Regions from separate parts of the Arthrobacter sp. StoSoilB5 genome, predicted to be linked through region 1. Evidence: riboswitches for the same ligand, from Rfam matches in the RefSeq annotation. Region 1 holds a riboswitch; each other region holds the start of a gene.
The links. A riboswitch is a leader RNA that binds a small molecule or an ion and turns the genes downstream of it on or off. The one in region 1 is predicted to bind glycine.
Positions count from the first base shown of each region.

Region 2: another riboswitch for glycine. It lies ahead of gcvP (aminomethyl-transferring glycine dehydrogenase); the one in region 1 lies ahead of gcvP (aminomethyl-transferring glycine dehydrogenase).
Region 3: another riboswitch for glycine. It lies ahead of LDN75_RS03920 (amino acid permease); the one in region 1 lies ahead of gcvP (aminomethyl-transferring glycine dehydrogenase).

Region 1 is NZ_AP024646.1:5,102,167-5,105,439, reverse strand. Features, by position in the region: gene LDN75_RS23170 (PucR family transcriptional regulator) at 133-1,626, shown strand; glycine riboswitch at 1,701-1,799, shown strand; gene gcvP (aminomethyl-transferring glycine dehydrogenase) at 1,948-3,273, shown strand, end outside.
Region 2 is NZ_AP024646.1:965,845-969,117, forward strand. Features, by position in the region: gene LDN75_RS04575 (MFS transporter) at 1-759, opposite strand, end outside; gene LDN75_RS04580 (TetR/AcrR family transcriptional regulator) at 833-1,372, shown strand; glycine riboswitch at 1,467-1,564, shown strand; gene gcvP (aminomethyl-transferring glycine dehydrogenase) at 1,752-3,273, shown strand, end outside.
Region 3 is NZ_AP024646.1:818,807-822,079, forward strand. Features, by position in the region: gene LDN75_RS03915 (FAD/NAD(P)-binding protein) at 1-1,059, shown strand, start outside; glycine riboswitch at 1,134-1,232, shown strand; gene LDN75_RS03920 (amino acid permease) at 1,365-2,852, shown strand; gene LDN75_RS03925 (hypothetical protein) at 2,931-3,273, opposite strand, start outside.

The DNA of each region.
Region 1 (3,273 bases):
GCGTACTTCAATTCTTGGTGACGCCGGTCACTGCGAATAGCGGTACATTGACTACAAATGGCCGAGCCACTTAGACATATGTCTAAACGCCCCGAAAAGCCGCCATCCTAGAGGAACAGGGGAGCCCAACCCATGGCAATTACCGTCGCCGAACTTGTGGCTGAACCGCAGCTGGGCCTGACGCTCCTGGCGGGGGCGGCAGGCCGCGATAACCGGATCATCTGGGCCCACACCTCAGACCTGCCGCGGCTCTGGGAATGGGTGACGGGCGGTGAGCTGATGATGACCAACGGGCTCTCCATTCCCGCGGACGCGGCAGGCCAGGTGGCGCTCGCCGAGGCGCTGATGGACTCCGGTGCCAGCGCCCTGGCCATCGGCGAGAAGATGCATGCACCGGAGCTGTTGCCGGAGTTCCTGGAAGCCTGCGACCGCCTGCCGTTGCCTCTCATCAACATCCCATACCCCTTGCCGTTCATCGCCATCGCCCGCTCGGTTGCCGAGGCATCACTGTTGGAGGAATCGCGTCGCCTGCGCCAAACCGCGCGGGTCTACGACCTTCTCCGGACGGCTGGGGCGTCCGAGGACCATTGGCAGAGCCTGGTCCAGCGGTTGGCCACCGAACTCGATTCGGAGCTCTTCGTGGTGGACCGGCGCTGCCTCCATCCCTGGCATCCTGAGGGCCGGCCGCTTCCGGTGTTCCTGGCAGACGAATGGGCGCCGCTGTCCGGACAGGTGTCCCTTGCTGGAAAGAACTTCCAGTGGCACAGGGTTCGGGGCAGGCATGTGCTGACCATGGACATTCCGACCCACGCCAACGCGCTCTTGGTGGTGTTGCCCAACAGCGAACCGCACCCGGACGCCGTCGTGCTTCTCCACGCCGCAACCGTGCTGGGACTGCAGCTTTCGCGCATCGTCCTGTCCCTTGAAGGGCGGCATCGGCTTGCGGGCGAGTTCCTGTTGCAGGCGATCGATGGCCGTTTGGGGACAGCGGAAATGGAAAGCAGGCTGGCGGCTTTCGATGTCCCAACACAGGATTTCCTGGTGGCCTCGGTTTCAGCGGACGACGGCGACCGGCTGGCGGGCGTCCACATCGAACTTTGGCGTCACGGAGTTTCGGCCGCCTCTCTGAGGCGCAACAACAGGCTTCACGTCGTGGTCCCCGCGGATGTGCCGGAGAATGTCCTGGTGCATTGTGCCGGTCCCGGCGCCGCGATCGGGGTCAGTGCTCCGGCCGCGGTTGCGGGTATTCAACGGGCCCTGCAGGAGTCCCTCTGGGCGCTCGGTTCCGCCCGGGCGAACAAGCTTGGCCTGTCCCGCTACGCTCAGGGACCTTCGTGGCTCGGACTGACGGGTTTCGAGGAAGGAACGGCGCTGGTCCGGCGCCTTCTCGGCCCGATTTTTGACTACGAGCAGAGCCAGGAAGGCGATCTCATCGTCACGCTGAGGACCTATTTGGACACGCAAAGGTCCTGGCAGAAGACAGCTGCGGCGCTCTTCGCGCACCGGCAGACCATCATCTACCGCATGCGGAAAATCGGTGAATTGACGGGGCTGGACATGGGCGAAACGTCCACGGTGGCGCAGCTCTGGTTCGCCCTGCAGATCCACGAGGCCATGAAAAAGTAGAGGCCGTGGTTGCGCGTTTCACGGGGAACCAGCTATGGTGTGAACCGTGTCACCCACGGGTGACGCAATGCTTTTGATCTGTGGCGGGAGAGTCCTGCCGGTACATCCAGTCAGGCGCCGTAGGAGCAAATCCTCCCCAGGAATCTCTCAGGCCCACGTACCGCCACGGCGAGGCAACTCTGGAAAGCAGTCCGGGTAACCGGGCTCACCGACGGTGCAAGCAGGCAACCATTCCTGCGGAATCTCTCAGGTCCAATACAGAGCGGGGAGGAACCCACATCATCGTGGCGCTCACTGGGCGCCTGAATCATGGAGTTCCTCTTGACTGTTCAATCAACCCCCACCGCCTTCGCGGACCGGCACATCGGCGCACGTCGCCAAGCCCACGTTGACACCATGCTCAAGGCCATCGGCTACGACTCGGTCGACGGCCTGGTAGACGTTGCTGTCCCCGATTCCATTCGCCAGGACACGGCGCTCAAGCTGCAGGATGCCCTCACCGAGGTGCAGGTCCTGGCCGAGCTTCGCAAGCTCGCGTCCAAGAACAAGACGGCCGTTCAGATGATCGGCCAGGGCTACTACGACACCGTGACGCCGCCGGTCATCCGCCGCAACATCCTCGAAGCCCCGGCCTGGTACACGGCCTACACGCCCTATCAGCCGGAAATTTCCCAGGGCCGCCTTGAAGCGCTCCTGAACTTCCAGACCATGGTGCAGGACCTCACGGGGCTTCCCGTGGCCAACGCTTCGCTGCTGGATGAAGCAACCGCTGTGGCCGAGGCGGTGCTGCTCATGCGTCGCGCCAACAAGTCCAAGACCGCCAAGGACGGCAAGACGGTCCTGGACGCCGACCTCCTCCCGCAGACCATCGCGATCGTGAAAGGCCGCGCCGAAGCGCTCGGCTTCGAGGTTGAGGTCGCTGACCTTTCTCTCGGACTGCCCGACGGCGACATCAACGGCGTCGTCCTGCAGCAACCCGGCGTTTCCGGCCGCGTCTTCGACCACTCCTCTGTGATCGCCGAGGCCAAGGAACGCGGTGCCCTGGTCACTGTGGCAGCAGACCTGCTGGCGCTCACCCTCATCACGCCCCCAGGCGAACAGGGTGCCGATATCGCCGTCGGAACTGCGCAGCGCTTTGGCGTTCCGCTGTTCTTCGGCGGCCCCCACGCAGCCTACATGGCCGTCCGCGAAGGCATGGAGCGCACGCTTCCGGGCCGCATCGTGGGAGTCTCCAAGGACAACGCCGGCGTACCCGCGTACCGCCTCGCCCTGCAGACTCGTGAGCAGCACATCCGCCGCGAGAAGGCCACGTCCAACATCTGCACGGCCCAGGCACTGCTCGCGATCGTGGCTTCGATGTACGCGGTTTACCACGGTCCGGAAGGCCTGAAGGCGATTGCTGAAACCGTCCACGGCCACGCCCGTGTTTTGGCTGCGACCCTGCAGAAGGCCGGCCGCGAACTCGTATCCGCATCCTTCTTCGACACCCTTACCGTTCGCGTCCCCGGCAAGGCAGACAAGGTCATCGCCGCCGCCGAAGCCCGCGGCATCAACCTGCGGCTCATCGACGCTGACACCGTGGGCGTCTCGGTTGATGAAACCACGACGCCGGAGGTCCTCTCCGCGGTGGCTGTTGCCTTTGGCGCC
Region 2 (3,273 bases), 1.2 Mb from region 1:
CAGGCCGAAGACCATGAACGCCGCAGCCGTTGCTCCGAACCCATGAACCGCAAATTCCTTGATGCCGTAGACAAACGGGGCCATGGCGAACATGGACAGGGCAATGCTCGGCACGTCCACCCGGCCCGGATTGGCGTCCTTGGATTCCGGAATCAGGACGCGGCCGACTGCCAGGAGCGGCAGGAGCAGGAATGTCGCCACCAGGAAGACGGCACCCCACCAGAAGTGCTCAACCAGCCAGCCACCAAAGATCGGGCCAAGGGCGGCGCCGCCCGAGAAACCGGCAGCCCACACTGCAATCGCAAGCCGACGACGGTTCGGGTCGACGAAGATGTTCCGGATCAGGGACAGCGTTGAGGGCATGAGCATGGCGCCAAAGACGCCAAGTGCGGCGCGTCCGGCAATCAGCCACTCTGCGGACGGCGCGAAAGCCGTAGCAGCCGAAACCGCCGCGAAGCCTGTGCTGCCGATCAGCAGCAGCCGCCGTCGTCCGATCCTGTCACCCAGGTTGCCCATGGAAACCAGCAATGCCGCCAACACCAGCGGGTACGCGTCAATGATCCACAGGAGTTGCACGCCGCCCACATCCAGGGAGCGGGCAATTTCGGGCAGGGCGAACGTGAGCGCGGTGTTGTCGACGGCCACCAGCAGCACCGGGAACATCAGGAGTGCCAGGGCCGTCCAATCGCGCCACGGTGCGCCTCCATCCATGACGGGACGGGCGGATCGGGGAGCAGGGGTCGAGGACGGCGTGAACATGACACTTACTGTACCGTCCAGACGGTATAGTTTCAAATTAAGCGCCAACAATCCCGTAGGGAATGATGTATACATGCCACGAAAACCAGTTGCCCGGGATGCAGTCCTGGATGCCTACGAAGCCCTCCTCATCGAGGTGGGGGAGCGGGCCGCCACCCTCGATGCCGTTGCCAAGCGGGCGGGCGTCTCCAAGGGTGGGCTGCTTTATCACTTCCCCAATAAGGAATCGCTGATCAGCGCCCTGCTTGAGCGCCTGGACCAGTTGGCTCAGGAAGACATCGAACACATGAAGGCTGCGCCGGATGGCTCGGCCGCGTACTTCATCCGTACCTCCCTGTGGGCAGGAACCCCCATGGATAGGGCTTTCGTCGCTGCCACAAGACTGGCCGAAGTGGCCCATGAAGAGACCCGCCGCAAGTTCGCCGGTATTCAACAACAGTGGCTGGACGTCCTGGCTGAGGACGTTGGCCCGGAGGTAGCGAAAGCCGTCAGCTACATGGGCGACGGCCTGTATTTCAACGCCATGTTCGAGGGCGGCCAGGAAAGCGGCAACGCCGGGCGGGAGGCCGACGTCGAGATCCTGCTGGGCGTGCTGGACCGGCTCCGCAAGTAGCGGGCCATCCATTTGCGGCGACGCCCACAACGTAGGACAATTGAGCCTTGTGGTGCGTCTTCACAAGGGGCACGCAAAAAATTGAATATGCCTTTGATCTGCGGCGGGAGAGTCCTGCAAGCAAGTGATGCGGGCGCCGTAGGAGCAAACCCTCCCCAGGAATCTCTCAGGCCCACGCACCGCCGCGGCGAGGCAACTCTGGAAAGTAGCAGGCTAATCTCGGACGCCATCGGCGTGCGGGCAGCTGTGCTCACCGACGGTGCAAGCGATGTGTCATGCAAACATGGCAGCGCGGAAACTCTCAGGTCCAATACAGAGCGGGGAGGAACCCGAGCCACTGTGGCGTACCCAAACGCCGCCCAAGTAATGGAGTTCCTTCGTGACGGTTAGTTCTGCCTCCACCACCTTCGTCGATCGGCATATTGGCGCCCGCCGCCAAGCTGACATCGAGACCATGCTCAAGTCGGTCGGCTACGACACCGTCGACTCACTGGTAGACACCGCGGTTCCCAACGACATCCGCCAGGACGTTGCCCTTACCCTCCAGAACGCGCTGAGCGAAGTCGAGGTCCTGGCTGAGCTGCGCAAGCTTGCCTCGAAGAACAAGACGGCCGTCCAGATGATCGGGCAGGGCTACTACGACACCGTCACGCCACCGGTCATCCGCCGCAACATCCTTGAGTCCCCGGCCTGGTACACCGCGTACACGCCCTACCAGCCGGAAATCTCCCAGGGCCGCCTTGAAGCGCTCCTGAACTTCCAGACCATGGTGCAGGACCTGGTGGGACTCCCGATCGCCAACGCTTCGCTTCTGGACGAAGCCACTGCAGTGGCAGAAGCCGTCCTGATGATGCGCCGCGCCAACAAGAATAAGGCCGCCCACGACGGCAAGACCGTCCTTGACGCCGACTGCCTGCCGCAGACCATCGCGATCGTGAAGGGCCGTGCCGAGGCGCTCGGCTTCGAGGTTGAGGTCGCTGACCTTTCCAAGGGCCTGCCCGACGGCGACATCAACGGCGTCGTCCTGCAGCAGCCCGGTGTTTCCGGCCGCGTCTTCGACCACTCCTCCGTGATCGCCGAGGCCAAGGAACGCGGTGCACTGGTCACTGTGGCAGCAGACCTCCTCTCGCTGACCCTCATCACGCCCCCGGGCGAGCAAGGCGCCGATATCGCCGTCGGCTCCGCCCAGCGCTTGGGCGTGCCGCTCTTCTTCGGCGGCCCGCACGCCGCCTACATGGCTGTCCAGAAGGGCCTTGAGCGTTCCATGCCCGGCCGTCTGGTGGGCGTTTCCAAGGACGACGCCGGTGTCCCCGCCTACCGCTTGGCGCTGCAGACCCGCGAGCAGCACATCCGCCGCGAAAAGGCGACGTCCAACATCTGTACCGCGCAGGCACTGCTTGCCATCGTGGCCTCGATGTACGCCGTCTACCACGGCCCCGAAGGCCTCAAGGCCATCGCCGAAACCGCACACGGCCATGCCCGCACGCTGGCCGCTTCCCTAAAGGCCGCCGGCGTCGAGGTCCTGCACGGTTCCTTCTTCGACACCATCACCGTTCGCGTCCCCGGCAAGGCAGGCGACGTCGTCGCTGCCGCCGAGGCCAAGGGCATCAACCTGCGTGGCATTGACGCTGATCTGGTGGGCATCTCTGTTGACGAAACCACTACCTCAGAGATTGTCAGCCGTCTCCTGGAAGTCTTCGACGCTTCGGTGCTTGAATCAGCCGAAGGTTTCGCGCTGGAATCTTCCGTTGAGCGTACGAGCGATTTCATGCAGCACCCCGTCTTCAACACGCACCGTTCCGAAACTCAGCTGCTCCGCTACATCCGTAAGCTCTCGGATCGGGACCTCGCGCTGGACCGCACCATGATCCCCCTCGGATCCTGCACCATGAAGTTGAACG
Region 3 (3,273 bases), 1.0 Mb from region 1:
TACCCCCGCAGCGTCACCATGCGCTACCTGACTGAAGCGGCGGTGGACCGGTTCAGGGCAGCCGGTATCCAGCCCGGATTCGACCACGATCTTTGGCCGCTCCTGCACCGCGACGCCTTGTGGGCCTATTACTCCACCCTTGCCAGGTCGCAGCCTGCCGCCATCCGCGATGCGGCGCAGTTCCTCGCGGACCTTGAGGATGCGTTGCAGCCCCACGCGCACACCACCGCCAACTGGGAAAGCGACGTTGCCGCCTTGGTGGACAAGCACGTGGTTGCCTCCCGTCGACTGAATGTCCGCGGACTCGCTGCGCCGTTGGCCGGGCGCACTTTCGCGTCCCGCAAGGAGCTGGATCTGGCAGTAACCGCCTACCTTGACGACGACGCACGACGCTCAGCCCTGGGCGAGGCGGATCCCGTGAAAATGGCCATCGGCGCCCTCCACACGGGCAGGGCGATCCTCAAGTCCGTTGTGGCAGACGGGGGAATCACGGACGAATCGTGGGTGGCTGAACTGCGTGGATGGTTCGAATCGTTCGTTGAGCGCCTTGCAAGCGGAGCCCCGGCACTGCGTTCGGAGCAGTTGGCAGCTTTGGCGCGTGCCGGCGTCGTTGGTTTCGTTGGCCCCGACCCGAAGTTCAGCGTGGATAGAAGCGCTAAGGTTTTCCGTGCGGTTTCGCCCTGGGTCCACGACGGGCCCGCCGAGGCACCTACTTTGATTGAAGCGATGTCGCCGGCCAACCGGGTGGGCATTAATATTTCCCCGCTACTGGAGCAGCTCATGGCCGACGGCCTTGTGCGGACCAAAATCATGATGAGTGCCGAGGGCACGCCGGTACAAACAACGGGCTTGGATGTGGAACCGCACCCGTACAGACCTGTAGCTTCCAACGGCTCGGTGACTGAAGGCATGTATGTTTTGGGCCTCCAACTATCGGCGACCCAGTGGGGAACAGCCATTGCTGCAGAGGCGCGTCCTGCGACGGGGAAGGCGTATGCCAGCGGCCAGCGAACCCTGCGGGATGCCGACGAAATCGCTCGAAGTATTCTGGGCAGCTAGTTGCCTTCGGTTGCGATGAGTCCAACGCTTCGCTAGTGTGTGAGCTGCATCACCGGCAAGGTGGTGCGCGCTTTTGATCTGCGGCGGGAGAGTCCTGCCGGTACATCCCGTCAGGCGCCGTAGGAGCAAACCCTCCCCAGGAATCTCTCAGGCCCATGTACCGCCGCGGCGAGGCAACTCTGGAAAGCAGTCCGTCATCCGGGCTCACCGAAGGTGCAAGCAGGCCATCCCTGCGGAAACTCTCAGGTCCACCTACAGAGCGGGGAGGAACCCGAATCATCGTGGCACCCTGTGCCGCCTGAACAATGGAGTTCCTCTTGACGATTCAGCGCCCATCATCCGCCGCCTCCGGTCCAGCAGACTCGCCACATCTCGAACGCCAACTCAGTAACCGCCACATCCAGCTGATCGCCATCGGCGGTGCGATTGGCACCGGCCTGTTCATGGGCTCTGGAAAGACGATTTCTGCTGCCGGTCCCTCCGTGATTTTCGTGTACATGATCATCGGCTTCATGCTGTTCTTCGTCATGCGGGCCATGGGCGAGTTGCTCCTGAGCAACCTGAATTACAAATCCTTCAGCGACTTCGCAGCGGACCTGCTGGGTCCTTGGGCCGGGTTCTTCACCGGCTGGACCTACTGGTTCTGTTGGGTCATTACGGGCATCGCGGATGTGATCGCGATCGCCGGGTACTCCAAGGAGCTCTGGCCTTCCCTTCCGCTCTGGGTACCCGGATTGATCACCATCGGCATCCTGCTGCTCCTTAACCTGGCTACGGTGAAGGCGTTCGGCGAGACCGAGTTCTGGTTCGCCCTCATCAAGATCGTCGCCATCGCAGCCCTCATCATCGTCGGCCTGTTCATGATTTTCAGCGGCTTCCAGTACGACGCCGGACCGGCCAGTTTCACCAACCTGTGGAGCCACGGTGGCTTCTTCCCGAACGAATTCATGGGCTTCGTTGCCGGTTTCCAGATCGCCGTGTTCGCGTTCGTGGGCATTGAACTGGTAGGCACCACGGCCGCCGAGGCCAAGGACCCGGAGAAGAACCTGCCCAAGGCCATCAACTCGATTCCGATCCGCGTGCTGCTGTTCTACGTTGGCGCGCTCATCATCCTGATGTCCGTCACTCCGTGGACCCAGTTCGCCGCCGGCCACAGCCCGTTCATTGCCATGTTCTCCCTGGCTGGCCTGGGAGCCGCGGCGACCATCGTCAACCTCGTGGTTCTGAGCTCCGCTATGTCTTCGGCCAACTCGGGTATCTATTCCACGTCCCGCATGGTCTACGGGCTGGCCCAGGAAGGCGACGCACCCGCCGTTTTCGGGGCATTGTCCGGACGCAAAGTACCCCGCAACGCACTGTTCCTTTCCTGCGTTCTCCTGCTGTCCGGCGTCGTCCTCATGTATGCCGGCCAGGACATCGGCAAGGCGTTTGACATGGTGACCACTGTGTCCGCGGTCTGCTTCGTCTTCGTATGGTCGATCATCCTTGCCAGTTACCTGGCCTTCCGGAAGCGTCGGGCGCACCTGCACGATGCCTCCGCGTTCAAGATGCCCGGTGGCATAGCCATGGTGTGGGTGGTCTTCGCATTCTTTGCGTTCGTGCTCTGGACCTTGACCACACAGCCGGACACTTTTGCGGCGCTGCTGGCCACGCCGGTGTGGTTCCTGATCCTGGGTGTCGCTTGGTTCGTCCTGCGTCGCCGCCCGGCGCACCTGGCCCGCTACGCAGCGTTCCAGGCCGAGTTGGAGCAGGATTCCAGGCGCACGGCGGAGCCTGAGCTCGCCAAGAAATAACTGATAACCAGAAGGCAGGCCCCTCACGACGTGTCATCCGTGAGGGGCCTGCTTCATTCGGTCATGGCAAAGGGGTGCCTAGCCCCTCAGGCACTTCTGATATTCCAGCCAGGCAAAGGCATACCGGAGCCAGCCGACGATGTCGTACCACTTGTCGGGCTTGACCGGCGGAATGCATTGCGGCGGGTTCGTGCCGCTCCCGGCGACCGTCACCAGGGCCTTCACTACGGTCCCGGATTCGACGGCGGTGATCGGGTTGCCGTCGCGGTCGTTGTAGTAAACGCAGCCGTTGAGTTGATCTCCAGTGGTGGGGAAGTAGTTCAGCACATTGAAGGAAGCCAGCTTGAGGTTGCCGCCAACGTCGCGGGACCCTCCGGCCGTGACCCCGTGACCCCGTGAAGCTGGCAGGCTGGACCGCTTC